2 linked regions of the Blastococcus saxobsidens DD2 genome follow. The protein of the gene in region 1 interacts with the protein of each later gene in a pairwise test. Links are inferred from orthologs where the notes say so. Each region holds a gene or a part of one and is shown on either strand. Other genes may lie near its edges.

Region 1 (14,643 bases):
CCGAGCCCGCCGGCACCGCGCCGGTCGCCTACACCGCGCAACCGCACCTGCCGCAGGCGCCCGCGCTGCCGGCGTCGGGACGCTACCTGGTCTACCTGAAGGTGTGGCGCCGTGAAGTGACCGCAGTCGACGACCCGAGCCTGGTCGAGCCGGCGCTGGGCATCGACACCACCACCCGCCACCGCACCGTCTGGCAGGTCAAGGCGGTACCGGTCCCGGGCGGCTACGTGCCCGGCTCGCCGTTCCTCACGCAGACCTGGTTCGAGGCCGCGGAGCCGCCGGCCACCGCCCGACTGAGCGTCGGCACGGCGACCGTGGAGACCGACCCGGACCCGTGCCTGATCGCGCCCACCGGCGGTTACACCGGCGTGGAGAACCGGCTCCACCGGATCCAGGTGCACACCCCCGGCCCGGCCGGGACCGCCACCTTCGTGTGGTCCCGGGACAACGCGACCGTCGCGGCCCGCGTCGTCTCGGTGCCCGCCTCCCTGGACCGCGTGGTCGTCGACCGGCTCGGGCACGACCAGGTGCTCGCCTTCCACGAGGGGGAGTGGGTCGAGCTGCTCGACGAGACCCGCGAGCTCGCCGGGAGGCCAGGGGTGCTGCGACGGATCAGGACCCCGGGCGGCATCGACTCCGACACCGCGACGATCGTGTTCAGCACGTCGCTCGGTGCGGGCGACTTCGCGCTCGACGCCCAGGGACGGCCGGTGGCCGGGAGCAACCTGCGGATCCGCCGCTGGGACCAGGGCGGCACCCTGCTGGACGAGGCCGGCAACACCGTGCCCGACGCCGCACTGGCCAGTGGGTCGGTCACCGTCCCCGCCCCCGGCACCAGGCTGGTCCTCGAGCACGGCATCACCGTCGGCTTCAGCCTCGACCCGGCCGGCGGGACCTTCCGGACCGGCGACCACTGGCTGGTCCCCGCCCGGACCGCCGACCCCACCGGGCACGAGACGACCGCCGAACCGGCACTCGGGATCCACGCCCACTACGCCGGCCTGGCCGTCGTCGACGGCGGCGCGGTCGTGGACGTACGCCCGGTCTTCCCTCCGCTCAGCGGGCTGGACAGCCTCTGCTACGTGGCCGGTGACGGTCAGGAGGTCACCCCGGACACGCTGGCGCCGGCGCCGGTCCTGCTGCCGGTGGCGCCGCGGGTCGGCGTCGCCCGCGGACCGATCCCGGTGCCGGGTCGGCCGGTCCGGTTCACCCTCACCGGAGCGGGGTCGGGCGGGCTCGACGGCGGCACTGGTCCGGTCACCGTCCCCACCGGCGCGGACGGCACGGCCGCGGTGGCCTGGGCGGTCGACCCGTTCGTCCCCCAGACACTGGAGGCGCGGCTGCTCGACTGGTCCGGCGCCCCGATCGGCCTGCCGGTCCGGTTCAGCGCACGCACCAGGCTCGCTTCCGGCGTGGCCTACCAACCGGGCGCTTGCAGCGACCTGGCCGGGGTGGCCACCGTGCAGGAGGCGCTGGACACGCTGTGCCTGCGCGGTGGCGGCGACGGCAACGACTGCTGCGTGAGCGTGGGGGAGGGGGGCGACTACGCCACGCTCGAGGAGGCGCTCCGCGACCTGGCCGACCGGCGCCGCGGCATGGCGTGCGTCCGCCTGCTTCCGGGCCTGCACGAGTGGGCGGGCGCGGACGTCGACTACCTGCGCCATCTCGACCTGCACGGCTGTGGCGCGGTGTTGGTGCTGCACGCACCCTTCCGGGTGGTCAAGGCCGAGGAGGTCGAGCTGAGCGACCTCGACCTCCTCGGCACCGAGGAGCTACGGGGGGAGATGGTGCGGTTCCTGGCCTGCCGCCAAGTGGTCTGCCACGACCTGCGGGTCCGCACCCAGAGCCCGGAGATCCCGGTGCTGGTCCGCCTCACCGGGTGCGGCGCCTCCCGGGTTCGAGACTGCGAGATGACGGCCTCGGCGTCGCGCAGGGACGGCGTCGGGCCCCGCTTCACCGGCCCGGTCCGCACCCTGCTCGAGGCTGCCCGGGACGACGACCGGGACGCGCTCGAACGCATGGTGGCCACCAACCGGCGCGCTGCGGTCCTGCGTCGAGAGGCTGCTGCGGCCCAGCTGGAGCAGTTCGTGCGGTCGCGCCAGGTCGAGCTCGACGGGCGGCTGGCCGAGGCGCTCCTGCGGAGCGCGGAGCTGATCCGGGCGGGTGGGTCGCTGGAGGAGTTCGTCGAGCTGCTGCCCGAGCTGCGCGAGACGGCCCTGCACCTGGACGCGGTGGCGGGCCTGGCGCGGGCGGCGCTCGCGGTCGAGGAGCCCCACGGGCCGGTGTGGATCGCCGGCAACGACCTGGTCGGCGGCATCAGCCTGTACGGCGTGGCCTCCCCCGACCGGATCGAGGAGCTGGAGGCCAGCCTGGAGAACCTCGTCGAGGAGTCCCGGAACCCGCCCGAGGTCAGGACCGGCCCGGCGCGGTTCGACCTGCACGAGAACCGGCTGGGCGGATTCAACTGGTCGACGCAACACCGGCTAGTTGATCATCAGACAATAGTCGAGCGAGTTCCTCGGCCGGAGTGTGGAAGCCGAGGGTCTTGCGAGGGCGGCCGTTGAGCTTGTCGGCGATGGCGTCCAGGTCGGCGGCGCTGTGCCCGGACAGGTCGGTGCCCTTGGGCAGGTACTGGCGCAGCAGGCCGTTGGTGTTCTCGTTGCTGCCGCGCTGCCAGGGGCTGTGCGGATCGCAGAAGTAGACCGGCAGGTCCGCGGCGATGGTGATCTCGGCGTGCCGGGCCAACTCGATGCCCTGGTCCCAGGTCAGCGTGCGGCGCAGCGCGACCGGCATGGTGGTGATCTTGGCGGTGATTGCGGCGGCGACGGCTTCGGCGCCGTGATCGGCTGGCAGATGCAGCAGCATGGTGAACCGGGTGGTGCGCTCGACCAGCGTGCCGACCGCCGAGCCGCTGTCCTTGCCGACCATCAGGTCGCCCTCCCAGTGTCCGGGCACCGCGCGGTCGGCGACCTCGGCGGGCCGCTCGGAGATCATCACCTTGTCCTTGATCCGCTCACGGCGGCCATCGGCTCGCCGCCGCGGCTTGCGCAGCGCCCGGCCGGTGCGCAGGCAGACGGCCAGCTCACGGCGCAGCGCACCCCGGCCTTGCACGTAGAGGGACTGGTAGATCGCCTCGTGGCTGATGCGCATGGACTCATCGTCGGGGAACGCCAGCCGCAGCCGATGACTGATCTGCTCCGGGCTCCACTGCAGGTGCTCGAGCTTGTCGGCCACCCAGTCGCGCAGCACCGGATGCTGGGTCAGCTTGGCCGGCTTGGGCCGGCGCGCCCGGGCCTCGGCGCGGGCCTGGGCGACCGATGCCTTGTAGCGGCCGGCCGGACGGCGCGTCAGACAGCCGCGAGCGAGTTCCCGGCTGATCGTCGAGGGGCTGCGCTCCAACCGCCGGGCGATCTCGCGGACGCCCAGACCGGCCGCCCGATCCAGCGCGATCTCCTCACGCTCACTGACGGACAGATAGCGGCCGTTGGGCTCGGCCAGCTGCACAGGGGGTATGCCGCCGGCCTCGACGAACCATCGCCGCCCGGTGCTGCCGGTGACCCCGACGGCTGCCGAGGCGTCCTCGGTCGAGGATCCCGCGGCGATCAGCTGCCAGAACCGCCGACGCACCTCCTGCGGCAGCGGTACATGTCCCGTTGCTCCCATCGACACCACCCCGTCTCATCGAGGTGTTGCGTCGACTCCTTGAACCCAAGCTGGCCTGGTTGCTCATCGGGCTCGAGGAGGGGCGGGAGCGCCCGGAGATCGTCGCCGTCGAGAGTGCCCGGGTCGGGAACAACGCGGTCGACGGCGGCCCGCTCGAGCTGCTCGCCGGCCGGGTCAGCCTGTCTGGCAACGACGTGAGCGGGGTGGGCAAGCTGGCAGGGGTCGTGCACGCGAACAAGGTCTCCGCAGTCGGGAACGTGGCATCTCGTGCGGGCGCCACCCTGGTTCTGTCATCAGCCTCGCGGGCGGAGGTGGCCAACGTCGACCTCAGCCTGGCGCCGTGATCCCTCATCGCTCAGCATGGGCCGGCGGGGCTGCGGCGCACCACCGTCGAGTGCCCGGCCGTCGATGCGCGCCATGGAGACTGCCGGGGCTGCTGGTGGCAGTGCGACGCGGGTAGACCCGGTCCGCCGGCGACGGCTCGACGCTGATGTCGGTTGAACGACTCCCGGTGGCGGGTGCCGGCGCAGATCAGCCGAATGCGAGCCGGTACTGCTCCCGGCGCGCCGGAAGCACGTCCGGGTCGGGACGGCGTCGAGGGACCGGTGGGGGAAGGGTGCCGGTCACCGCCCGCACGGCCAGGTGCGCGGCCCCCAGCGCCGTGGCCTCCTGTGCGTCCACGAAAGCGGCAACGCCCTCCCCGATCGCCCCGCGGATCTCCCGCCAGGCGGGTGACTCCGTCGGGCGGCCTGCCAGCAGGCGCTGGACGACGGCCCGGCCGGCGGTCCGGCTGAGGTGGCGGGTGAGGTCCCGGGACGCCACCGCGGTGGTCTCCATGAGGGCACGCAGCAGCGTCGCGGCGCGCACGTCGAGCGGCACGTCGGTCAGGGACAGCCGGCGGTCGGCAGAAATCTCCCCGCGGACCCCGCCACTGCCGACCGGCTCGTCGCCGAGGAGGTCGTCCAGCGGCGTGGCCGGGTCCAGACCCAGCAGCCGGGTCCAGGACAGGTACAAGGCTCCCGAGGGCAGCGCGGCGTGCAGGTAGAACAGCCCGTCGGTGACGAAGCAGCCGACCTCGCTGCCCGTCGTCGCCGCGGGGTCGAGGGAGTCGGTCACCAACAGGTGGGCCTCGGAGGTCCCGGCCGAGATGAAGAGGTCGCCGGGGGAGCGCGCGCCCGCGGCCAGGGCCCCGCAGAAGTGGTCGTGCCCGCCACTGACCAGGGGAACGCCGGGCGCGACGCCGAACTGTTCTGCCACCTGGGCACCGAGCTCGCCGACCACGGTGCCGGAGGGCACCAACCGGGGCAGGGACAGCCCGCCCATCCCCACCACGTCCAGCCCCTCGGGCCGCCAGGACCGGGTGGGTGCGTCGAACAGCCCGGTGCGGGACGCGTGCGAGTGATCCATCACCAGGTCACCGGGGCCCAGGGAGGACAGCAGCCAGCTGCCGAGGTCGGTCAGTGTCGCGGCGTCCCGCGCCTGGACGGGGCGGGCTCGCGACCACCAGGCGAGCGTGTGGACGGTGTACTCCGGATGGCGGAGCCCGGTGACGGGGGCGCGTCGGTCCAGCTCGGCGGCGAGTTCACGCGCGGCGTCCTGCCCGACGCCGGAGAACCAGGTCGGAACGTCCCCGACCGGCCGAGCCGCGGCGTCGAGCAGCACCGCCTCCTCGCCGACCGATGTGACGGCGATGCCGCCCAGCGCGGCGCGCGCCTCCGGACCGGCCTCGCCGAGAGCGCGCCGGGCGGTGTCGACGACCACGTCCCTGATCGCCTGCGGGGAGTGGACGGCGACGCCCCCGACCTCCCCCTGGGGCGTCGGTGCGGCGGCCGAGGCCAGGAGGGCGACGCCGTCCGGTGCGAGCAGCACCGCCTTGGTGCGGGTCGTGCCGACATCGATGCCGAGGAAGGTGGCGCTCACCTGCCGACTCCCGGAACGGCGCTGGCGACCGCGTGTGCGCGCAGCTCGTCGACCTCGCTGGGTCCGCTGAGGTCCGGTTCGAGCCGGGCCGCGTTGGCGGCCCCGGCGGCTGCACCCGTGCGCAGTGCCGACGCCCGATCGTCCCCTCGTGCCAGGGACGTGACGAAGCCCGCCAGCATCATGTCGCCGGAGCCCGTGGCGTTGACCAGGGACACGGAGGGACTCTGCACGTCCCATCCCTCGGTGGCCGAACGGTAGGACAGGCCTGCGGAGCCACGGGTGACGACGACCGCCCCCACCCCCGCATCGAGGGCCAGCCCCATCAGGACCGGGAGGTCCACCGGGTCGGCACCGGGCGCGGTCAGGCCGGCGTCGGCGCGTAGTTCGTCCTCGTTGACCTTCAGCACGTCGGGGGCCGATCGGACGGCCAGGGCCAGTCCCGGCCCCGAGGTGTCGACGACGGACAGGACACCGCGACCGCGCAGCGCGGTGACGCACCGCGCGTACAGGTCCGCCGGGGCACCACGCGGCAGGCTGCCCGTGCAGACCACCAGGTCTCCCGGCCGGACCGCCTCCACCAGTCCGTCCACCAGCGCGGCCACCTCCGTGGGGCCCACCTCGGGCCCCGGCTCGTTGATCACGGTGGAGGCGCCCGAGGCGCTGTCCACGATCACCGTGCTGACCCGGGTCTCCCCGTCGATCAGGACGTGCCGGTCCTCGATGCCGAGCTCCCGGCAACCCGCCGAGATCTGCGCGCCCACCGGGCCGCCGACGAAGCCGTGGAGCGCGGCCCGGCCACCCAGCCGCACCACGCCGCGGGCCACGATCATGCCCTTGCCGCCGGGCCGGCTGACGACCTGCGTGGCGCGGTGGACCTCCCCGACCAGGAGCCGGGGGACCACCTGCAGCCGGTCCTGCGCCGGGTTCGGGCTCACGACGTGGACCGTCGGGCCGGTGGGACGTTCGTGCACGAGTCCTCCTGGGACAGGTCGGTGATCAGCGCCTGCGCAGCCGAGCAGGCTGTGGACCGGCTGCTACGTTCGCCGCCGGGCCGAGGGTGCCGGGGAGGCGACTCCCCGGCACCGCGCAGGGCCCGCCTGCCAGCCCCGGGCACGGCCCGGACGCTGCCGGGCGACGACCGACCCGAGGAGCACTCCGTGCCACGCGCAGCACTGACCGACGTCCTGGCCGCGGCCGCGCACGACCGCAGCGGCCTCGGCGCCTTCAACGTCATCCAGGTGGAGCACGCCGAGGCCATCGTGGCCGGCGCGGAGGCGGCCGGCCGGCCCGCGGTGCTGCAGGTCAGCGAGAACGCGGTGCGCTACCACGGCGCCCTCGCGCCGGTCGGCAGCGCCATGCTCGCCATCGCCGACGCGGCCGCCGTCCCGGTCGTGGTGCACCTGGACCACGCGACCGACCTCGAACTGGTGGTGCAGGCCCTCGCGCTCGGGTTCACGTCGGTGATGTTCGACGGCTCGACCCTGCCGGTCGAGGAGAACCTCGCCACCACTCGAGGTGTCGTCGACCGGGCGCACGACCGCGGCGTCTCGGTCGAGGCGGAGATCGGCGAGATCGGGGGCAAGGACGGCGTCCACGCGCTTGGCGTGCGCACCCGGCCGGAGGACGCCGCCCGGTTCGTCGAGGCGACCGGGATCGACGCGGTCGCGGTCGCCGTGGGCAGCTCGCACGCGATGATGACGCGCACGGCGCGGCTCGACCTGGACCTGATCGCCGCCATCCGGACCGCCGTACCGGTGCCGCTGGTGCTGCACGGATCGTCGGGCGTCCCGGACGACCACTTGCGTGAGGCGGTCGCGGCCGGGATGACGAAGATCAACATCTCGACACACCTGAACGGCATCTTCACCCGGGCGGTCCGCGAGGCCCTCGCTGTCGACCCCTCGCTCGTCGATCCCCGGAAGTACCTCGGGGCGGCCCGGACGGCGACTGCGCGGGAGGTCGAGCGGCTGGTCCGCCTGCTCGCCGGCTGACTGCTCAGTCGTCACCGAGCTCCTGCCGGAGGGTCGCCGCCAGCACCGGCGCCAACGGTAGTTGCGGCAGCAGGGTCGCCTGGTAGGCGTGGTAGACGTCCGGCTTGCCCGACCACACGGGCGCCGCGTCCCCGACGGGGAGTTCGTGCACCCAGCTGCCGCGCTCCCGGTCGATGAAGCGGGTCGCGGCCTCGTCCCAGAACGTGCGGTACCAGCGCTCGTAGTCCGCGTCGCCGGTGCGCGCGACCAGCGCGGCTGCCGCGCCGATGGCCTCGGTGAGCACCCAGTGCAGCCGGGAGGCGACGACCGGCCGGTCCTGCCAGTCCAGGGTGTACACGAAGCCGGATTCGCCGTCGGGCGCCCAGCCGACCTCGACGGCGGCGTCGAACAGGCTGCGGGCGTCGGGCAGCAGCCAGTCGGGGGCGTCGGCACCGAGGGCGGCCTCCAGGTGGAGCAGCAGTCGTGACCACTCCAGCCAGTGGCCGGGGGTGGAGCCGTAGGGGCGGAACTTGTCGTTCCTGCGGTCGTCGTTGTAGTCGGGGAGCGGTTGCCACTGCGGATCGAAGTGCTCGGGCAGGCGCCAGCCGTTCGTGCGGGCCGCCTGGTGCACGAGCCGCTCGGCGATGCTGAGCGCCCGCGTGAGCCACCGGTCGTCGCCGGTGACGGCCGCTGCGGTGAGGAAGGCCTCGACCGTGTGCATGTTGCTGTTCGCGCCGCGGTACGGCTCCGCCTCCGACCAGGTCCGGTCCCAGCTCTCCATGCACCGGCCCTCGCCGCCCGACCAGAAGTGCCGTTCGACCACGGAGAGCGCCTCCTGCAGCAGCTCCGCGGCCCCCGGCCGACCGGCGGCGGTGGCGCTGGCGGCGGCCAGGACGACGAAGGCGTGGTCGTAGGCCGACTTGTCCGTGGCGGCCGGCGCGCCGTCGGCGGTCAGCGACGAGAACCACCCGCCGTGCTCGGCATCCCGGAAAGGGCCGGTCAGCGCGGCCAGCCCGGAGTCGACCAGCGGACCGGCACCGGGGCGCCCGCGCAGGCAGGCGAGGGCGAAGACGTGCGTCATCCGGGCGGTGATCCACAACTGGGGCGGCTGCCCGGGATCGGGGCGGCCCCCGTCGTCGAGCCAGGCGAATCCCGTCGTGGTGCCGGCGGCGGCCTCGGCGAAGGCGAGCAGCCGCTCTCCCTCCCCGTCCAGCCAGGCGCGGTGGGCGGGCAGCGAGGCCCAGGAGCCTGACTGCGGGGAGTCACCGGTCGTCGTCATGGTCCTCCTCGGGGGGTGGCCGCACCGGCCGGCCGGAGCGGTCAGTGGATCGACACTAGCTGGCTGCAGCAGTCAGGTCTCGGGCAGATATCGATGGCTTGACATCGATGACAACGCGGTTGTTGCATGACCCAGGTCACTCGTCGACCGATCCCCGACCCGCAAAGGTGCATGCCGTGCCCGTTCCCGCTCCGACCGGACGCCCGCTGGGCGACGTGCCGGCGGGAGTGCCGCGGGGCGGCAGTCATGCGTGAGCGCGTCACGCTGCGTGACGTCGCCCGCATCGCGGCGGTCAGCGCCAAGACGGTGTCCCGGGTGGTCAACGGGGACGCGCACGTCACTCCCGGTACGCGGGCACGGGTGCAACAGGCGATCGCCGATCTGGGCTTCCAGCCGAACCTGGTTGCCCGGTCGCTGCGCGTGGGCCGCACGGACGTGGTGGGACTGGTCGTCGAGAGCCTCGCCGACCCGTTCTTCGCCCGGCTCACCAGCGCCGTCGAGCAGGCGGCTCACGAGCGGGGCCTGGCGGTGATGGTGTCCAGCGTCGGCAACCAGGAGCCGGAGCGGGAATCGGTGATCGTGGAGAGCCTGCTCGTCCGGCAGGTCGCCGGCCTCATCGTCGCCCCGATGGCGCAGAGCCACACCTATCTCGCCGGAGCGGGCCGGCGGACGCCGATCGTGTTCGTGGACCGGCTGCCGGAGGGGATCGTCAGCGACGCCGTCCTGGTCGACGACCTCGCCGCCGGGGAGATGGCGACCCGCCACCTGCTCGACCACGGCCACCGCCGGGTCGCCTTCCTGGGCTCCGAGCTGCGCAACCCGACGACCCGGCTGCGTCTGGCCGGCTACCGCCGGGCGCTGGCCGCACGCGGCCTGGCCGACGGCGGGTCGCTCGTGGCCGTGGATGCCGGATCGGCCCGTGAGGCCCGCGCGGCGGCCGAGCAGCTGCTCGCCGGCCCCCGGCCGCCCACAGCGATCTTCTCCTCCAACATGCGTTGCTCGCTGGGGCTCGTGCCGTTGCTGCACGGCCTCGGGCGCACCGACGTGGCGGTGGTCAGCTTCGACGACTTCCCGATGGCCGACTCGCTCGTCCCGGCGGTCACGGTCATCGATCACGATCCCGAGGTCATCGGCCGCGCCGCCGCCGAGCGACTGTTCCGCCGGCTCGACGACCTGGACGCCCCCGCGGAGACGGTCACGGTGCCCGTCCGCCTGGTGCCTCGGGGTTCCGGCGAGCTGCCTCCGGCGGGATCGGGACGGCGTCGGCCGCACGACCAGGACGTCGTCCTGGCGCAGGACGGATTGCAGGACATGGTGCGCCACGGAGCAGAAGGGAGAGCGTCGACCATGACGTCGCTGCACGCACAGGAGGGGCCGCCATGACCCCCGCCCTCGAGGCACGGGGCCTCCGGCGCGAGTTCGGGCACGTCCGTGCCCTCGACGGCGCCGACTTCGACGTCGACCCCGGCGAGGTGGTCGCCCTCATCGGCGACAACGGCGCTGGGAAGAGCACCCTGGTCAAGGCGCTGTCCGGATCGCTCGCCATCGACTCGGGCGAGCTGTGCAGCGACGGGAAGCGGGTCACGATCGACACCCCGGCCGCTGCCCGCTCGCTGGGCATCGAGACCGTCTACCAGGACCTCGCGCTCGCCCCGCACCTCGACCCGGTGCAGAACATGTACCTGGGTCGGGAGGTCATGCGGTCCGGCCTGCTGGGTCGGCTGGGGTTCATGGACCACACCGAGATGAAGGAGAAGACCGAGCGGGCGTTCGCCGACCTCGGGGCGACGGTGCGCGACTTCAGCGCACCCGTCGGCGCGATGTCCGGGGGGCAGCGGCAGCAGATCGCCGTCGCGCGAGCCGCCGCGTGGGCCAGCCGGGTGATCTTCCTCGACGAGCCCACCGCGGCCCTCGGCGTCGTGCAGACCCGCAACGTGCTCGATCTGATCCGGCGGGTGCGCGACCGCGGCATCGCCGTCGTCCTCATCAGCCACTCGATGCCGCACGTGATCGAGGTGGCCGACCGCATCCAGGTGCTGCGGCTGGGCCGGCGGGTGGCGACCTACGACGCCAAGAAGACCTCGATGGAGGAACTGGTGGGGGCCATGACCGGCGCAATCAGCCAGGAGGCGGCATGACCACCGCGACCGAGCCGGAGCAGGACGCCGCATCCGCCGAGGAGGAGCGGCCGAAGACCCCGCTGCAGCGCCTCGTGGGCGCCCAGGCGTTCCAGATCCTCGGCGTGCTGCTCATCCTGATCGTGCTGTTCAGCATCGCCGAGCCCGACGCGTTCCTGTCGGTGAACAACTTCCGCAACGTCGTCGTCAACGTCTCGATCCTGGCGATCATCGGCGTCGGGATGACGTTCATCATCATCACCGGGGGCATCGACCTGTCCGTCGGCAGCGTGCTGGTCTTCAGCGGCGTGGTCGCGGCCAAGGTCATGGCAGCCCTGGGTGGGCAGGGCGTCGGCGTGTCGATCGCCGGTGCCCTGGCCGCCTGTGCCTCGGGCACGCTGTGGGGCCTGTTCAACGGCGTGGTCGTCGCCCGCCTGAAGGTGCCTCCGCTGATCGTCACCCTCGGGACGCTCGGGATGGCCCTGGGCGCCGCACAGATCCTCACCGGCGGCATCGACCTGCGTGGCGCCCCCACGGTGCTGACCGACACGATCGGGTTCGGGCGGCTGTTCGGCCAAATCCCCTACCTGTCGCTCATCGCGCTGCTGGTCGTCGTGGTCGGCGCGGTGATCCTGCACCGCACCCGGTTCGGCCGCTACACCTACGCCGTCGGCTCCAACGACGAGGCCGCGCGACGGGTCGGCGTCAAGGCTGACCGGCATCTGATCCTCGTCTACACGCTGGCCGGCTTCTGCGCCGGACTGGCCGGGATCCTGAACCTCGCCTTCTTCTCGTCGACCACGATCGCCGGTCAGTCGAACACCGCGCTCAACGTCATCGCCGGTGTCGTCATCGGCGGCACGAGCCTCTTCGGCGGGATCGGCACGATCGCCGGCACGGTGATCGGCCTCTTCATCCCCGCCGTCCTCCAGAACGGCTTCGTGATCATGGGCGTCCAGCCCTTCTGGCAGCAGGTCGTCGTCGGTGCGTTCCTCATCGCCGCGGTCTACGTCGACCAGGTCCGCCGCGCTGCGGCAACCCGCGGAGCGCGCAGCCGCACGTCCTTGTTCTCCCGGTTCTCCCGCCCCTCAGGGGCACGTCGAAAGGAAGCACAGTGAACAGAAGCATCACTGCCAGGATCGCCACCGTCTCCGCACTGGCCCTCGGCCTCGCCGCGTGCGGCGGTGACGACGCCGGTGACGGTGGCGCGGGCGGGGGCGGGGGCGGCTCCGAGGCCTACGAGGTCGCCTTCGTGCAGGGCGTCGCCGGCGACGAGTTCTACATCACCATGCAGTGCGGGATCGAGGCGGCGGCCGAGGAACTCGGCGTCGAGGTCACCACCCAGGGCCCCCAGCAGTTCGACCCGGCGCTGCAGACCCCGATCGTCGACAGCGTCGTGGCCAGTGCGCCGGACGGGCTGCTCATCGCCCCGACCGACGTGACCGCGATGGAGCGCCCGATCCAGGCGGCTGCCGACGCCGGGATCACCGTCGGCCTGGTCGACACCACCCTGGAGGACCCGTCCATGGCGGTCACCGAGGTCGCCTCGGACAACCTGGGTGGTGGGGCCGCGGCGTTCCAGGCCATCCAGGAGGCCAACCCCGAGGGCGGCAAGGTCCTCGTCGTCGGGCACGAGCCAGGGATCAGCACCAATGAGTTGCGGATCCAGGGCTTTCTGGAGGCGCTGGCCGAGGACCCGAAGTTCACCGCCCTGCCCACGCAGTACGCGGAGAACCAGGTCGCCGAGGGCGCCCGCATCGTCACCTCGACGCTGCAGGCCCACCCGGACCTGGTCGGGATCTTCGGCACGAACCTGTTCGCGGCGGAGGGTGCCGCAACGGGGCTGCGCCAGGCCGGCGCCGAGGAGCAGGTGACCGTCGTCGGCTTCGACGCCGGCCCGGCCCAGGTGGAGGCGCTGGAGAACGGCACCGTGCAGGCGCTCGTGGCCCAGCAGCCGGCCGAGATCGGCCGGCAGGGCCTGGAGCAGGTCGTCGCCGCGCTGAACGGTGAGGAGCCCGAGGCCGAGATCCAGACCGGCTTCACGATCCTCACGCAGGAGAACCTGGCCGAGAACCAGGACGCGGTGTACCAGTCCGACTGCTGATCCGCGGCGCCGCACGACGCCCCGTCCCTCCTCGAGAGGGGCGGGGCGTCGCGCGTCCGTGCCCGGGTTCAGCCGGCGACGTCGGCCCCGGGCGTCTCCGGGACGTCCAGGTGGACGACGAGGTCGGCGCGCGACCGCGACGTCTCGACGGTGCGGCCGTTGCGCCCGTCGACGGAGCGCACCCAGTCCTCGGCCGCCTGCGGCTCGTGGCCGTAGGACCGCCGCCGCCGGACCAGCCGCCGCTCCCGCACGTCCGGCGGGACGTCGATGTACCAGACCTCGTCCAGGCAGGTGCGCACCGCCGACCAGCCGTGCTCCGCCAGGAGCAGGTAGTTCCCCTCGGTGAGGACGAGGGGGGTGTCCGGAGCGACCGGGACGGCGCTGCCGATCGGCTCCTCGAGGGCGCGGTCGAACACCGGCGCGTAGACCGGCACGGCGGGCGGCGTCCGCAACCGGCGGAGCAGGGCGACATAGCCGTCGACGTCGAACGTGTCCGGCGCGCCTTTGCGGTCGCCGCGTCCGAGGCGCCTGAGCTCCACGTCGGCGTAGTGGAACCCGTCCATCCCGACGAGGGCTGCGCGGGCACCGAGCGCACCGAGCAGCGCCGCGCACAGGGTCGACTTCCCCGCGCCGGGCGCCCCGGTGATCCCCAGGATGCGCCGGGTGCCCGGACGCGCCAGGACGGCTGCCCGGTCGACCAGTTGCTGCAGCGTCGCCCGGACGACCGGCGGAGAGCCCCCGCTGGGCGGAGCCTGCTCGTGCACCGTCCACGTCCTCTCGATCCGGCTGCCGGCTGCCGGCTGCGGCGCGGGGTGGCCGCAGCGGGGCCACGGGGGACGGTAGAGACGGTTCGGCGGCGCCGTCAACGCGGGCGGGGGACCGCCCATGTCACCGGTGACATGGCGGTCAGGATGTGGTTGCATCGGTCGGCGGACCGGCGCTCGTGCGGCGGTGCACGACCGCGATGGCACCTGCCGAGGAGATGCGCTTCCATGACCGACTTCGACGGCCGCACCGTGCTGGTCACCGGGGCCACCGGCGGCATCGGGGGGGCCACGGTCCGCCGGCTCCTGGCCGCCGGCGCCGACGTCATCGCCAGCGGCCGTTCGGTCGAGTCGCTCGAGACGCTCGCCGCCGGGACGGGTGCCCGCCCGCTCGCGTTCGACCTCACCTCCGAGGACAGCGTCCGCTCGGCGCTCGAGGGGCTGGACCTGTGGGGCGTGGTCAACTGCGGCGGTTTCGGCGGGGAGATCGCCACTCCGATGGAGACCGACATCGACGTCTTCGACAAGGTCATCAGCGTCAACGCCCGCGGTGCGCTGCTGGTCACCAAGTACGCCTCCGCGTCGATGATCCGGCTGGGTCGGGGCGGTGCCATCGTCAACGTCTCCAGCCAGGCGAGCCTGGTGGCGCTGTCCGGCCACATCTCCTACGGCTCCTCGAAGGCGGCGCTGGACAACATCACCCGCGTCTCGGCCCTAGAGCTCGGCAAGCACGGGATCCGGGTGAACAGCGTGAACCCGACCGTGGTGATGACCGAGATGTCGGCGTGGTACTGGGGGCGGCCCGACATCGAGGGGCCGTTCCTCG
Region 2 (14,643 bases), 480 kb from region 1 along the record:
CGGGGTCTTCAGGTAGAGGCCCAGCAGCCCGCCGGAGAACGTCGTGAGCGCCGCGCCCGCTACGGCCGTGGGCACGAACGGCGTCAGCAGTGCGGCGCCGATGGCGATCTCCGCCGTCGACAGCGCCTGCGCGAACTGCTTCGGCTCCATCTTCCCGAGGAACGGGTACGTGCCGGCGGCGAAGCCGTGCATGCCGGCGGCGGCCTCCTCGTCGGCGCCGCGCTTGCCGAGGCCGCTGTTGAGGATGAACGCGCCGGCGGAGATGCGGGGGGCGATCTCGGACAGGGTGATGGGCAGGCCCACGGGGACCACCTCTCTGGTCGACGGAGTGCGTGCAGCGCTCGGTCCGCGCAGCTGTCGAGCAGTGCCCCGTGCACCCGCGCCCAACCGTGGGGAGGCGAGGGGTGGTCTCCCCCCATCGGTCCACGTGCCCCGAGGTCGGGCCTCGCGCGTGTCACTATGACGGCGTGGCGTCCACCTCTGCCTCGGCCGGCGTGCTGCTGCGCCACGTGCGCACCGGCCGCGCGCGCAGCCGCGCCGACCTCGTGGCGCTGACCGGCGCATCCCGGAACACGGTGAGTGCGCGGGTGGACCAGCTGATCTCGGCGAACCTCCTGGAGGAGGGCGGCCGGGGCTGGAGCACCGGCGGGCGCCCCCCGACCCTGCTGCGGTTCAACAGCCGGGCAGGATGCGTGCTGGCGGTCGACCTCGGGGTGACCAGCGTCGACGTCGCCGTCACCGATCTGTCCGCCCAGATCCTGGGCACCGTCGGTCATCCCATCGACATCGCCGACGGGCCCGGGCCGGTGCTGGCGGAGGTGGACCGGCTGGCGCAGCAGGTGCTGGCCGAGGTCGGGCTCACCCCTGGCGACGTGTGCGCGGTCGGCGTCGGGGTACCTGGGCCGGTCGAGTTCTCGACCGGCCGGCCCTCGCATCCGCCGATCATGCCGGGCTGGCACGACTACCCGGTGCCCAGCGCCTTCGGGCGCTACGACTGCCCGGTCTACGTCGACAACGACGTGAACGTGATGGCCCTGGGGGAGATGGGCGTCGCCGGATCGGTGCAGGACGTGCTGGTCGTGAAGGTCGGCACCGGCATCGGCTGCGGGATCATCGTCGACGGCCGGGTCTACCGCGGTGCGCAGGGTAGCGCCGGCGACATCGGGCACATCCACGTCGCGCAGCCGGACGGGCGCACCGTCGTCTGCCGGTGCGGGCAGGACAACTGCCTGGAGGCGATCGCGGGCGGGGGAGCGCTGCTCCGGGACGCCGTCGCGGCGGGGCTGCCGGTCGCCACGGTGCGCGAGGTGGTGCGGCTGGCTGCGCAGGGCGACGGGGTCGCGCTCGGGCTGGTCCGGGATGCGGGCCGCACGATCGGCACCGTGCTGGCCTCGCTGGTCAACTTCTTCAATCCGCACCGCATCGTCATGACCGGCGGCGTCGCCCAGGCCGGTGTGCCGCTGCTCGCCGGCATCCGGGAGGCCGTCTACCGGCGGTCCATGCCGCTGGCCGCCCGGGCGCTGGAGGTCACCGTCAGCGAGGCTCCCGACCTGTCCGGACGCGTCGGTGCCGCCCTGATGGCCATCGAGGAATTCCTCGACGAGGACTCCGTCCAGGCCCTGGCGCGATGACATTGCGATCCTCCGGATCGCAGTGTGATGGTCTCGGTTCGGTAACCCCGCCGCACCACCCTTGACCCCCTGTGACCGCGCACATAGGTTGCTGCCTCAACGGACTAATGGTCAAGACTGAGCAAAAGTCTCGAGGTGGCGATGTGGCCGATGGACCGGGGCCGGGAGGCGGCTCGCGCAGCGGAGCGCCGCTGCTCGAGATGCACGGGATCGTCAAGACCTTCCCCGGGGTGCGTGCGCTCGACGGCGTCGACCTCGACGTGCGGGCCGGCGAGGTCCACTGCCTGCTCGGCCAGAACGGGGCCGGCAAGTCCACGCTGATCAAGGTGCTCGCCGGCGCCCACCAGCCCGACGCCGGCACGATCAGCTGGGAAGGCGAGCCGGTCACGCTCGGCGACCCGCAGGCCGCGATGTCGCGCGGCATCGCCACCATCTACCAGGAGCTCGACCTCGTCCCGGGGCTCACCGTCGCCGACAACGTCTTCCTCGGCCGGGAGCACGCCCGGTTCGGCCTCGCCCGGATGGCGTCGGCCAACCGCGCCACCGCGGACCTGCTCGCGCGGCTCGGGCACCCCGAGATCCGGCCCACCGCCGAGCTCGGCTCGCTGTCGGCGGCGTCGCAGCAGATGGTCAGCATGGCCCGCGCGCTGTCCCAGGACGCCCGGCTCATCGTCATGGACGAGCCCTCGGCGGTGCTGGACAACGAGGAGGTCGAGCGCCTCTTCGGCGTGATCCGGGAGCTGACCGCCGACGGTGTCGCCGTCGTCTACATCTCCCACCGGCTCGAGGAGATCCGGCAGGTCGGCGACCGGATCACCGTCCTCAAGGACGGCCGCACGGTCGCCACCGGCCTGCCCGCCCGCGAGACGCCGACCCGGCAGGTCATCACCCTGATGACCGGGCGGGACATCGAGTACGTCTTCCCCGAGCGGTCGTCCGCGCCCCGGGACGGCGAGCCGCTGCTGGAGGTCGAGGACCTGGGCTTGCGCGGCCGGTTCGCCGACGTCTCCTTCACCGTGCGGCCCGGCGAGATCGTCGGGCTCGCCGGGCTGGTGGGCTCGGGCCGGTCGGAGATCCTGGAGACCATCTGCGGCGCGCGGAAGCCGACGGCGGGCACGGTGCGGGTCGCCGGACGCCGGCTGCGTCCCGGGGACGTCGCCGCCGCGGTGGCCGCCGGGCTGGGACTCGCCCCCGAGGAGCGCAAGAGCCAGGCCCTGCTGCTCGGCGACTCGGTGGCCCGCAACATCAGCATCTCGAGCCTCCGCCGGTTCGCCCGCGCGGGCTTCCTCTCCGGCCGCTCGGAGAAGCAGGCGGCGCAGGAGCAGGTGGACGCGCTGGACGTGCGCCCGGCGGACGTCAGCCGTGAGGTGCGCACGCTGTCGGGCGGCAACCAGCAGAAGGTCGTGCTCGCCCGGTGGCTGCTGCGCGACTGCCGCGTGCTGCTCCTCGACGAGCCCACCCGAGGTGTCGACGTCGGCGCGCGATCGGAGATCTACGCGCTGATCCGCGGCCTGGCCGACCGCGGGGTCGCCGTCGTCGTCGTGTCGAGCGAGATCCCCGAGGTGCTCGGGCTGGCCGACCGGGTGCTGGTCATCGCCGACGGCTCCGTCGTCACCGAGCAGCCCGCGTCCGCGCTCGACGAGCACCGCGTGCTCGACCTGGTCATGGAGAAGGCGGCCGCCCGGTCGCGCGCCGCCGGAGAAGGAGACGTGGCATGAGCGAGAGCAGCACCGCGACCGTGACGGAGGGCGCCACCTCGCCGGCCGCCGGCCGCGGGCCGGGCAACGGCTCGGGATCGGGCTTCCTGTCCGGCCCGATCGGGCGCAACCTCGGCCTGGTCATCGCCCTGGGCATCCTGTGCGCCGTCGGCGCGGCCACCGCACCCGACCGGTTCGTCGACATCGACAACGTGCTCACGATCCTGCGGCTGGCCGCGGTCATCGGCGTGGTGAGCGTCGGCATGACCTTCGTGATCATCGGCGGCGGGATCGACCTCTCCGTGGGGGCGCTGGTCGCGCTGTCGTCGGTCTGGGCCACGACGCTGGCCACCCAGGCGATCGCCCAGGACTTCCACTGGATCGTGATCGTGCTCACCGCGATCCTGGTCGGCGCCGGTGCCGGCCTGGTCAACGGCATCGTGATCGCCTACGGCAAGATCGTCGCCTTCATCGCCACCCTCGCGATGCTCGCCGCGGCCCGCGGCCTCGCCGAGATCATCTCCAACCGGCGCACCCAGATCCTGGACAACCAGGCCTTCCACGCCTTCTTCGACGGCGACGTGTTCGGTGTGCCCACGCTGGTCATCATCTTCGCGCTGGTCGCGGGGGCCGGCTGGGTGCTGCTGAACCGGACGACGTTCGGCCGCCGCACCTTCGCCGTCGGCGGCAACGCCGAAGCGGCCCGGCTGGCCGGCATCCGGGTGCAGCGGCACACCGTCTGGCTGTACGTGCTGTCCGGGGTCACCTGCGGCATCGCCGCGGTGATGCTGGTGGCCCGGACGACGACCGGCACCTCCACGCACGGCCTGCTCTACGAGCTCGACGCCATCGCCGCCGTCGTCATCGGTGGCACGCTGCTCATCGGCGGCCGCGGCACGATCGTCGGCACGGTCTTCGGCGTGCTGATCTTCACCACGCTCGGCAACGTCTTCACGCTCAACAACCTGTCCAGCTCGGCACAGGCCGTCGCCCGCGGCGTGATCATCGTGCTCGCCGTCCTGCTCCAGCAGCGGGTGGCCACCGGTGGGTTCAGCTTCCGCCGGAAGGCGGGCGGCGTCTCGTCCTCCGGTGCCGGTGCCGGCGCCGCACCCGGCACGCCGGCCGGATCGGTCTCCGGCGGCACGAGCGAACCCGGGGCGCCCGGCGGAGCCCGTCCCGGTGGCGCCCGTCCCGGCGGCACCACCGACCGCCCCTAGACCCGGCCGGGCGTGGGCGCCCCGGCGCCCTGCACCCGGTCGCACCGACCGCCGGACCGCCGGTCCGCGGCGCACCACCCCGACCCCTGGCACCGCCGCCGGGGCGAACCGAGGAGAGAAGATGACCGCAGCGAGGCGGCGCCCGACCAGGCGCCTGACCACCCAGACCGCGGTGGCGCTCATCGGCGCCGGCGCGCTGCTGGCCGGTTGCACGAGCAACGAGCCCGCGGACACCGGGGCAGCCGACACCGACGCCGTCGCCAGCTCCAACGACGAGGTCGGCGAGACCGTGCGCATCGGGTTCTCCGCCCCGGCCGCCGACCACGGCTGGATGGCCGCGATCACCGAGGCCGCCCGCGAGCAGGCCGAGCAGTACGAGGACGTCGAGCTCACCGTCGCCGAGGGCACCAACGACGTCAGCACCCAGATCGCCCAGGTCGAGACGTTCATCAACGAGGGCGTCGACGCGATCGTCCTGCTGCCCTTCGACGGCGCCGCGCTCACCCCGGTCGCCCTGGAGGCCATGGAGGCCGGCATCCCGGTGATCAACGTCGACCGGGAGTTCTCCAGCCCGTTCGCGTCCCGGTCGACGATCCTCGGCGACAACTACGGCATGGGCGTCTCGGCCGGCACCTACGTCTGCTCCCGCCTGGGCGACCAGCCCGACGCCGTCGTCGCCGAGATCGCCGGCATCGACTCCCTGCCGCTGACCCAGGACCGCAGCCAGGGCTTCGCCGACGCCCTGGCCGACTGCGGCCTCGACGTCGACAACCGGGTCGCGGCGGAGTTCACCGTCGAGTCCGGCGAGGAGGCGGCAGCCAACCTGCTGCAGGCCGCGCCGGAGATCGACGCCATCTGGAACCACGACGACGACCAGGGCGTCGGCGTGCTGGCCGCCATCGAGAACGCCGGCCGCGACGAGTTCTTCATGGTCGGCGGCGCCGGCTCGGCCAACGCCATGCGGGAGATCCAGTCTGGGGACTCCGTGCTCGAGGCGACGGTCATCTACCCGTCGACCCAGGCGGCCGACGGCATCTCCCTGGCCCGCCTGATCGCCCAGGACAAGAGCATGTCCGACCTGGTGTCCCAGGGCGTGCCGAAGCGGATCATGCTGGCGGCGCCGGTCGTCACGGCCGAGAACGTCGACCAGTACCTCGACAACGCGTTCGAATCCTGACCCGCTGACCGGGGCCGCCGGGCGGCCCCCCCGCCGCCCGGCGGCCCCGGCACTCCCGAGGAGCCCCCATGACATCCCCCGGCCGCCCGCCCCTCGGCGTGGGCCTCATCGGCTACGCGTTCATGGGTGCGGCGCACTCCCACGCGTGGCGCACCGCCCCCCGCTTCTTCGACCTCCCCCTGGAGCCGCGGCTGGCGGTTCTCGCCGGACGCAACCGGTCGGCCGTCACCGAGGCCGCCGGCCGGCTCGGCTGGGCCGCCACCGAGACCGACTGGCGCCAGGCCATCGAGCGCGACGACGTCGACCTGGTCGACGTCTGCACCCCCGGCGACACCCACGCGGAGATCGCCATCGCGGCGCTCGAGGCCGGCAAGCACGTGCTCTGCGAGAAGCCACTGGCCAACTCCGTCGCCGAGGCCGAGGCGATGGCCGAGGCCGCCGCGAAGGCCGCCGCCCGCGGCGTGCGGTCGATGGTCGGCTTCACCTACCGCCGGGTGCCGGCGATCGGGCTGGCCCGCCGGCTGGTGGCCGAGGGCCGGCTCGGGGAGATCCGGCACGTCCGGGCGCAGTACCTGCAGGACTGGATCGCCGACCCGGCCGCGCCCATGTCGTGGCGGCTGGAGAAGGACAAGGCCGGCTCCGGCGCGCTGGGCGACATCGGCGCGCACATCGTCGACCTGACCCAGCACATCACCGGGCAGGCGCTGACCGGGGTGAGCGCGCTGCTGGAGACCTTCGTGACGGAGCGGCCCCTGCCCGCGGAGACCGGGAAGCTGGGCGGGGTCGGCGGCGCCGAGACCGGGCAGGTCACCGTGGACGACGCGGCGGTGTTCCTCGGCCGCTTCACCGGCGGCGCGGTCGGCGTCTTCGAGGCCACCCGGTTCGCCCTGGGTCGCAAGAACGCCATCCGGATCGAGATCAACGGATCGGCCGGCAGCCTGGCCTTCGACTTCGAGGACATGAACGTCCTGCACTTCTTCGACGGCAGCGAACCGGCCGAGGTCGGCGGCTTCCGCCGGATCGTCGTCACCGAGCCCGAGCACCCCTACGTGGGCGCCTGGTGGCCGGCCGGGCACGGGCTGGGCTACGAGCACGGCTTCACCCACCAGGTCGTCGACCTGGTCACCGCCATCGGCACGGGGGAGGACCCGAGCCCCTCCTTCGCCGACGGTCTGCAGATCCAGCGGGTGCTCGACGCGGTGGAACGCAGCGCCACCGCTGACTCCGTCTGGACCCCGATCCCCCGATGACTTCCGGACCCGTTCTGCGAGGAGAGCCCTGATGCCCCGTCCCGTCACCCTGTTCACCGGCCAGTGGGCCGACCTGCCGTTCGAGGAGATGTGCCGGCTGGCCTCCGGGTGGGGCTACGACGGCCTGGAGATCGCCTGCTGGGGCGACCACCTCGACGTCGAGCGCGCTGCGAACGACGACTCCTACGTGCAGGAGCGCCTGGCGCTGCTGGAGAAGCACGGCCTCAAGGTGTGGGCCATCTCCAACCACCTCAACGGCCAGGCGGTCTGCGACGACCCGATCGACGAGCGGCACCGCGGCATGGTGCACCCGCGGGTCTGGGGCGACGGCGACCCCGAGGGCGTCCGGCAGCGGGCGGCGGAGGAGATGAAGCTGACCGCGCGGGCGGCGCGCAACCTGGGCGTCGACGTCGTCGTCGGGTTCACCGGGAGCAAGATCTGGAAGACCGTGGCGATGTTCCCGCCGGTTCCCGAGTCGATGATCGAGGACGGGTACCGCGACTTCGCCGACCGGTGGAACCCGATCCTCGACGTCTTCGACGAGGTCGGCGTGAAGTTCGCGCACGAGGTGCACCCGTCGGAGATCGCCTACGACTACTGGACGACGGTGCGCACCATGGAGGCGATCGGCCACCGGGAGGCGTTCGGGCTGAACTGGGACCCGTCGCACTTCGTGTGGCAGGACCTCGACCCGGTGAGCTTCATCTGGGACTTCAAGGACCGGATCTACCACGTCGACTGCAAGGACGCGAAGAAGCAGGTCGGCAACGGGCGCAACGGCCGGATGGGCTCGCACCTGCCCTGGGCCGACCCGCGGCGCGGTTGGGACTTCGTCTCCACCGGCCACGGCGACGTCCCGTGGGAGGCGTGCTTCCGGATGCTCAACACCATCGGCTACGACGGGCCGATCTCGGTGGAGTGGGAGGACGCCGGCATGGATCGCCTCATCGGAGCCCCGGAGGCGCTGGAGTTCGTGCGGCGGATGGCGTTCGACCCGCCGTCGGCGGCGTTCGACGCGGCCTTCTCCAGCGGCAACTGACCCGCATGTTGATCAGGTGACCTGATCAACAGGGGTCCTGGCTCACCGTGGACAGTGAGCCAGGACCCCTCATGCTGAGCCAGGAACCGGTCAGCGGCCGCCGCGGCGGGAGTGGGCGCTGAAGGACGCCGCCGACGACGATCCCGCGCGGGCCGCCAACTCGGCGCGGGTCCGCGCCGGGCCGGACGGACGCCCGGAGCCGGAGCCCCCGCGTGAGCCGCCCGAGGACGCGGCCTTCGGGGAGCCGCCGCCCGAGGACCCGCGGCCCGAGCCGCCCCGACGACGACCGCCGCCGCCGCCCTGACCCTGCGGCTGCGGTTCCGGCGCGGGAGCCGGCTCCACGTAGGGCGCCGCCGGGCCGGTGAGCTCCTCGATCTGCGCGGCACCGGGCCGGATCTGGCTGACGATCGGGCTGATGCCGGCCTGGCGGGTGAGGGTGCGCACCTCGCCGGTCTGGTCGGGCGTGGTCACGGTGACGACGGTGCCACCGGCGCCGGCGCGAGCGGTACGGCCCGAGCGGTGCAGGTAGGCCTTGTGCTCCGTCGGCGGGTCCACGTGCACGACCAGGGCGACGTCGTCGACGTGGATCCCGCGGGCGGCGATGTCGGTCGCGCACAGCACCCGGGTCGAGCCGTTGCTGAACGCCTCGAGGTTGCGCTCGCGGGCGTTCTGGCTGAGGTTGCCGTGCAGGTCGACGGCGGGGATGCCCGACGCGGTGAGCTGCTTGGCGAGCTTCTTGGCCTGGTGCTTGGTGCGGGTGAACAGCACGCTGCGGCCCAGCCCCGCGGCCAGCAGCCGCACGACCTCGCCCTTGTCGGCGCTCTGCACGTGGAAGACGTGGTGGGTCATCGTGCTGACCGGTGCGACGGCCGGGTCGACCGAGTGCGTGGTCGGCTTGCTCAGGTAGCGCTTGACCAGCACGTCGACGCCGTTGTCGAGGGTGGCCGAGAACAGCATCCGCTGACCGACCTTCGGCGTCCGGTCCATGATCCGCTTCACGCCGGGCAGAAAGCCCAGGTCGGCCATGTGGTCGGCCTCGTCGAGGATCGTCACCTCGATCGAGCCCAGGTCGCAGTGGCCCTGCTGGATCAGGTCCTCGAGCCGGCCCGGGCAGGCGATGACGATGTCGACGCCCTTGGTCAGGGCCTGCACCTGCGGGTTCTGGCCGACACCACCGAAGATCGTGGTGGCCGACATGCCCAGGGCGCGGGCCAGCGGGTCGACGACGGCGAAGACCTGGTTGGCCAGCTCGCGGGTCGGGACCAGCACCAGCGCGCGGGGGCGCTTGGCCTGCCGGCGGGTGCCGGAGGCGGCCAGCCGGGCGACCAGCGGGATGGCGAAGGCCAGGGTCTTGCCCGAGCCGGTGCGACCGCGGCCGAGCACGTCACGGCCGGCCAGGCTGTCGGGCAGCGTGGCGACCTGGATCGGGAACGGCGCGGTGATGCCGCTGGCGGAGAGCACCTCGACCATCGGCGCGGGCACGCCGAGGGCCGAGAAGGTGCTGTCGGTCGGCAGGACGGTCGCGTCGGCGCCGACCGGGACGACCGGCGCGGTGGGCACGGTGGCCGCCTGCTGCTGGTTCTGCTGCTCGCCGGCCGGGCGGGCGCCGCGGCCGCGGCCGCCGCGACGACGGCGGGGGGTCTCGGAGGTGGCGGGGGTGTTCTGGGTGGAGGTCAATGGAGTCCTTCGACGCTCGAGTGGCCGCACGACTCCCTCGGCGAGCGCGAGCGCCGGCACCTGCGCGGAGCAGGCGGGCTCGCAGCTGGCGAGACGTCGGTCAGCCGGGCGCACCAAGGTGGCGCAGCCTCAGCCCGACGTCGATTCCTGCCGCTCCGGATGAGCGAGGGCGGCGCCGGTACGTAGTACTCAACCAGACCGGGCCCCGGTCTGGTCCGACATCGGGGGAGTGACAGGTCACATCGGGTGAGTCGCGCCTCCCCTGCCGACCTCACCGTCCGGTCGCCGACCTCGCGCTGGAGCGTGAGGACGGGGACCGCGCGGTGAGGTCCGCCGTCGGACGGCGGGAACGGTGCGGAATCTGGCATCCCGGTGCCTGGGACGCGGCCGCACCGTGCGTCATGCTGCCGTGGTGACCGTGCTCGACCCGCCCACCCGCAGCGCGCCGCCGCACCGGATCCACCCCGCGTGGTGGGTCGCCGGGGTGACCTTCCTGGCGCTGGTCGGCGCCGCCGCCTTCCGCGCGGTGCCCGGCGTGCTGATCGACCCGCTGCGCGACGAGTTCGGCTGGTCGGTCTCCACCATCTCCGCGGCGGTCGCGGTCAACATGGCGCTCTACGGGCTGACCGCCCCGTTCGCCGCGGCGCTGATGGAGAAGTTCGGCATCCGCCGGGTCGTCATGTGCGCGCTGCTGGTGGTCGCGCTCGGCAGCGGCCTGACCGTCTTCATGACGACCAGCTGGCAGCTGGTGCTGCTGTGGGGCGTGCTCGTCGGGCTCGGCACCGGATCCATGGCGCTGTCGCTGGTCGCCACGGTGACCGGCCGCTGGTTCGTCGCCCGGCGCGGGCTCGTCTCCGGGATCCTCACCGCGGGCGGCGCGGCCGGCCAGCTGGTCTTCCTGCCGCTGGTGGCGTTCATCGACTCGGCGTGGGGCTGGCGGGCCGCGTCACTGGGGACGACGGCGGCCGCGCTCGCCGTCCTGCCGCTGGTGGCCTGGCTGCTCCGCGACCGGCCCCGTGACCTCGGCGTCACGCCCTACGGCGGGACGGCGGCCGACGACGTCGAGCCGGTCCGCGCCGGGGCCGCGCGTGCGGCGATGCGCGGCCTGGCCGAGGCGGCGCGCAGCCGGCCGTTCTGGCTGCTGGCGCTCGGCTTCTTCATCTGCGGCATGTCGACCAACGGCCTGGTGCAGCCGCACTTCATTCCGGCAGCGCACGACCACGGCATGCCGGTGACGACGGCGGCCGGCCTGCTCGCCGTCGTCGGGATCTTCGACATCGCCGGCACCGTCTTCTCCGGCTGGCTGACCGACCGGGTCGATCCGCGGGTGCTGCTGCTGGCCTACTACGGGCTGCGTGGCTTCTCGCTGTTCCTGCTGCCACCCCTGTTCGGGCCCGAGTTGCACGTCAGCATGATCGCGTTCATCGTGTTCTATGGCCTGGACTGGGTGGCCACCGTGCCACCGACGCTGGCGCTGTGCCGGGAGCACTTCGGCGCCCGCGCGCCGGTGGTGTTCGGCTGGGTGTTCGCCTCCCACCAGCTGGGGTCGGCGGTCGCCGCGTTCGGCGGCGGGGTGATCCGCGACGTCACCGGCTCCTACGACCTGGCGTGGTTCCTCGCCGGCGGCCTGTGCATCGTCGCGGCCGCCGCGTCGATCTCGATCCGCCGGAACACCACGCCGCCCCCGGAGCCCGCCCTGGCGACGTCCCCGGAGCTGGCCGGCCGATCAGCCGGCGGCGGTGGCTGACGCGGCGGGGAGGCGGCCGAGGATCAGGTCGGCCGCCCGCTCGGCGATCATGATCGTCGGCGCGTTGGTGTTGCCCCGCACCAGCGTCGGCATGACCGAGGCGTCGACCACCCGCAGGCCCTCGATGCCGCGCACCCGCAGCCGGGAATCCACGACGGCGGAGTCGTCGGTGCCCATCCGGCAGGAGGACCCCGGGTGGTACAGCGACTCCAGCGTCTCGCGCACCGACCGCCGCAGGCCGTCCCGCCCGTGCACGGTGCCGCCGGGCGACCACTCCTCGGCCAGCACGTCCGACAGCGGGGCGGCGCCGGCGATCTCCCGGGCCTGCTCCACGCCCGACACCAGCGCCTCGAGGTCGCGGTCGTCGGTGAGGTAGCCGGCGTCGATCGCCGGAGCCCACGTCGGATCGGCCGAGCGCAGCCGCACCGAGCCGCGGGAGTGCACGTCCACCAGCACCACCGCGGCGGTGAAGGCGTCCACGTCGGGGTCGACCTCCGCCTGCTTCCAGAACTTGACCGGCAGGAAGTGCAGCTGCAGGTCGGGTTCGGCCAGCTCCGGCGACGAGCGGGTGAACAACCCCGCCTCGGCGAGGTTGGAGGTGAGCGGTCCGCGGCGGGCGCCGAACCACCGCGCGTAGCCCGACGGCGAGTCGCCGTGGGTGAGCGACTTCCCCGACCGGACGTGCCAGACGACCGGCACCAGCGGGTGGTCCTGCAGCCCGCCGCCCACTCCCGGCAGGTCGTGGACGACGTCGACGCCGACCTCGCGCAGGTGGTCGGCCGGGCCGATGCCCGACAGCATGAGCAGCTGGGGAGAGTTGACCGCGCCGCCGGACAGCACGACCTCGCGGCTGGCGCGTGCGGTGTGCAGCCGGCCGCCGCAGCGGTACTCGACGCCGGTCGCCCGGCCGTTCTTGACCAGGACCCGGGTGGTCAGCGCGCCGGTGCGGACGGTCAGGTTCGGCCGGTCCACGGCCGGGTGCAGGTAGGCGTCCGCGGAGGACCAGCGGCGGCCGCGCTTCTGCGTGACCTGGTACCGGCCGACGCCCTCCTGCGTGGCGCCGTTGAAGTCGTCGTTGCGCGGGTAGCCGGTGGCGGCAGCCGACTCGACGACCGCCGTCGTCCACGGGTGCACGGAGCGCAGGTCCTCGACCCGCAGCGGACCGCCCACGCCGTGCCACTCGTCGGCGCCGCGGGCGTTGTCCTCCATCCGCGTGAACACCGGGAGCACCTGGTCGTAGGACCACGACGGGTCGCCGGTCAGCTCGGCCCACTCGTCGTAGTCGGACCGCGCGCCGCGGATGTAGATCATCGCGTTGATCGAGGACGAGCCGCCGAGCAGCTTGCCGCGGGGCCAGAACAGCTTCCGGCCGCCGAGACCGGGCTGCTCGTCGGTCGTGTAGTTCCAGTCGTGCCGGGTCCGCCAGACCTTGTAGAGCCCGGCGGGGATCTGCACCTCGAGCAGCTTGTCCGAGCCGCCGGCCTCGAGCAGCAGCACCCGCAGCGTCGGGTCCTCGGTCAGCCGGCCGGCCAGCGCGCAGCCGGCCGACCCGGCGCCGACGATGACGACGTCGAACTCCTCGGTCACCGGTGCCGCCCGTGGACCATGCCCATCACCCGGGCCAGGGCGTCGGCGGCCTTCTCGGGCCGGCCGAAGCTCATCAGGTTCACCGGCAGGGCCACGCGCTGCCGGGTGATCGCCTTGGCGCGGGTGAACTCCTTGAGCCCGTCCTCGCCGTGGATGCGGCCGAAGCCGGACTCGCCCACGCCGCCGAAGGGCAGCGCCGGCACCGAGGCGAAGGTGAGCACCGAGTTGACCGACGTCATGCCGCTGCGCATCCGGCGGGCGAGGTCCATGGCGCGGTCCTTGGACGCCGAGAAGACGGCGCCGGCCAGGCCGTAGCTGGTCGCGTTGGCCCGCTCGAGCGCCTCCTCGGCGTCGCGCACCCGGGTGATGGTGAGCGTCGGCCCGAAGGTCTCCTCCGTGATGGCGGAGGAGTCCTCGGGGACGTCGAGCAGCACGGTCGGGGCGACGTAGCCCTCGGCCGGGACGGCGTCGGGGTCGGTGCCGCCGGTGACCACGCGGGCGCCCGCGGCGGCGGCGTCGGCCACGTGCCGCCGGACGATGTCGATCTGCGAGGACATCGTCATCGGGCCGTAGGTGGCCTCGCCGTCGGAGCCCGGGCGCAGCTTCTGCACCTGGGCGGTGACCTCGGCGACGAACCGGTCGTACACCGCGGAGGTCGCGTACACCCGCTCGATGCCGATGCAGGTCTGCCCGCCGTTGCTCATCGCGCCCCACACCGCGGCGTCGGCGGCGGCGACCACGTCGGCGTCGTCGTCGACGATCATCGCGTCCTTGCCGCCGAGCTCCATGAGCACCGGGGTGAGGGTCTCGGCGCAGGCAGCCATCACCTTCTTGCCGGTGGCGGCGGAGCCGGTGAAGGCGAGCTTGTCCACGGGCACGCGGCACAGCGCGGCGCCGGTCGAGCCGTTGCCGGTGACGACCTGGAAGGCGTCCGGCACGTCGGGGACGGCGGCCCGCCAGGCGGCGGCCAGCCAGGCCCCCACGGCGGGGGTGTGCTCCGAGGGCTTGAAGACGACGGCGTTGCCGGCGGCCAGGGCGTAGGCGATCGAGCCCATCGGCGTGAACACCGGGTAGTTCCACGGGCCGATCACGCCGATGACGCCCAGTGGCTGGTACTCCAGGTAGGCGGCGTGGTTGGCGGCGAGCATGCCCGAGGCGACCTTGCGCAGGCCGAGGGTCTTCCGGGCGTGGCCGGCGGCCCAGGCGAGGTGGTCGACGGCGAGGGTGATCTCGAGGATCGCGTCGGCGTGCGGCTTGCCGTTCTCCCGGTACACGAGGTCGGCCAGCTCGTGCATGCGCCGGGCGAGGTAGCCGCGGTAGGCCGACAGGCGCTGCTTGCGCCCGTCCCAGCCCAGCGCGGCCCACTGCTCGGCGGCGGTGCGGGCCCGCGCGACGGTCTCGCCGACGGCGGCCTCGTCGTGCACGGGGAAGACGCCGACGACCGCACCGGTGGTCGGCGCCGTCGACTCGAAGGTCTGGGTGGTGGCGTGCCGGTCGACCGTGCCCGCGGCGGCGTCGGTGACCGTGTCCATCTGCTCGGCGAGCGACATGCGGCGCACGTTACCCGCGGGTCACAGACACCGCGGGAGAGGTCGCCCGAACGGGATGCGCTCAGCCGTCG

What was found.
Region 2: the proteins of BLASA_RS14310 (region 1) and BLASA_RS16510 interact in binary tests that used the Escherichia coli proteins (3 or more experiments, as listed by UniProt). The link is inferred for Blastococcus saxobsidens DD2 from one-to-one orthologs.

What each region holds. Positions count from the first base shown.
Region 1 is NC_016943.1:3,011,607-3,026,249, reverse strand. What follows is about bases 11,059-14,058. They hold BLASA_RS14310 (ABC transporter substrate-binding protein), read left to right. Parts: upstream 11,059-12,063; coding sequence 12,064-13,053; downstream 13,054-14,058. Other genes in these bases: BLASA_RS14300 (SDR family oxidoreductase), read left to right, coding at 14,046-14,058; BLASA_RS14305 (nucleoside/nucleotide kinase family protein), read right to left, coding at 13,122-13,817; BLASA_RS14315 (ABC transporter permease), read left to right, coding at 11,059-12,067. In the rest of the region: BLASA_RS23555 (DUF6519 domain-containing protein), read left to right, coding at 1-2,564; BLASA_RS14355 (IS30 family transposase), read right to left, coding at 2,461-3,663; BLASA_RS14350 (hypothetical protein), read left to right, coding at 3,690-4,007; BLASA_RS14345 (FGGY-family carbohydrate kinase), read right to left, coding at 4,195-5,583; BLASA_RS14340 (1-phosphofructokinase family hexose kinase), read right to left, coding at 5,580-6,554; BLASA_RS14335 (class II fructose-bisphosphate aldolase), read left to right, coding at 6,741-7,574; BLASA_RS14330 (AGE family epimerase/isomerase), read right to left, coding at 7,579-8,832; BLASA_RS14325 (LacI family DNA-binding transcriptional regulator), read left to right, coding at 9,079-10,215; BLASA_RS14320 (ATP-binding cassette domain-containing protein), read left to right, coding at 10,212-10,970; more of BLASA_RS14315, read left to right, coding at 10,967-11,058; more of BLASA_RS14300, read left to right, coding at 14,059-14,643. UniProt on the Escherichia coli protein: Part of the ABC transporter complex RbsABC involved in ribose import. Binds ribose. Also serves as the primary chemoreceptor for chemotaxis.
Region 2 is NC_016943.1:3,483,968-3,498,610, reverse strand. The notes cover bases 2,446-5,445. They hold BLASA_RS16510 (ABC transporter permease), read left to right. Parts: upstream 2,446-3,345; coding sequence 3,346-4,545; downstream 4,546-5,445. Other genes in these bases: BLASA_RS16505 (substrate-binding domain-containing protein), read left to right, coding at 4,667-5,445; BLASA_RS16515 (sugar ABC transporter ATP-binding protein), read left to right, coding at 2,446-3,349. Also shown: BLASA_RS16525 (hypothetical protein), read right to left, coding at 1-303; BLASA_RS16520 (ROK family protein), read left to right, coding at 468-1,631; more of BLASA_RS16515, read left to right, coding at 1,775-2,445; more of BLASA_RS16505, read left to right, coding at 5,446-5,722; BLASA_RS16500 (Gfo/Idh/MocA family protein), read left to right, coding at 5,791-6,972; BLASA_RS16495 (sugar phosphate isomerase/epimerase family protein), read left to right, coding at 7,004-8,011; BLASA_RS16490 (DEAD/DEAH box helicase), read right to left, coding at 8,102-9,688; BLASA_RS16485 (MFS transporter), read left to right, coding at 10,101-11,435; BLASA_RS16480 (GMC family oxidoreductase), read right to left, coding at 11,415-13,022; BLASA_RS16475 (aldehyde dehydrogenase family protein), read right to left, coding at 13,019-14,572; BLASA_RS16470 (ATP-binding protein), read right to left, coding at 14,634-14,643. UniProt on the Escherichia coli protein: Part of the ABC transporter complex RbsABC involved in ribose import.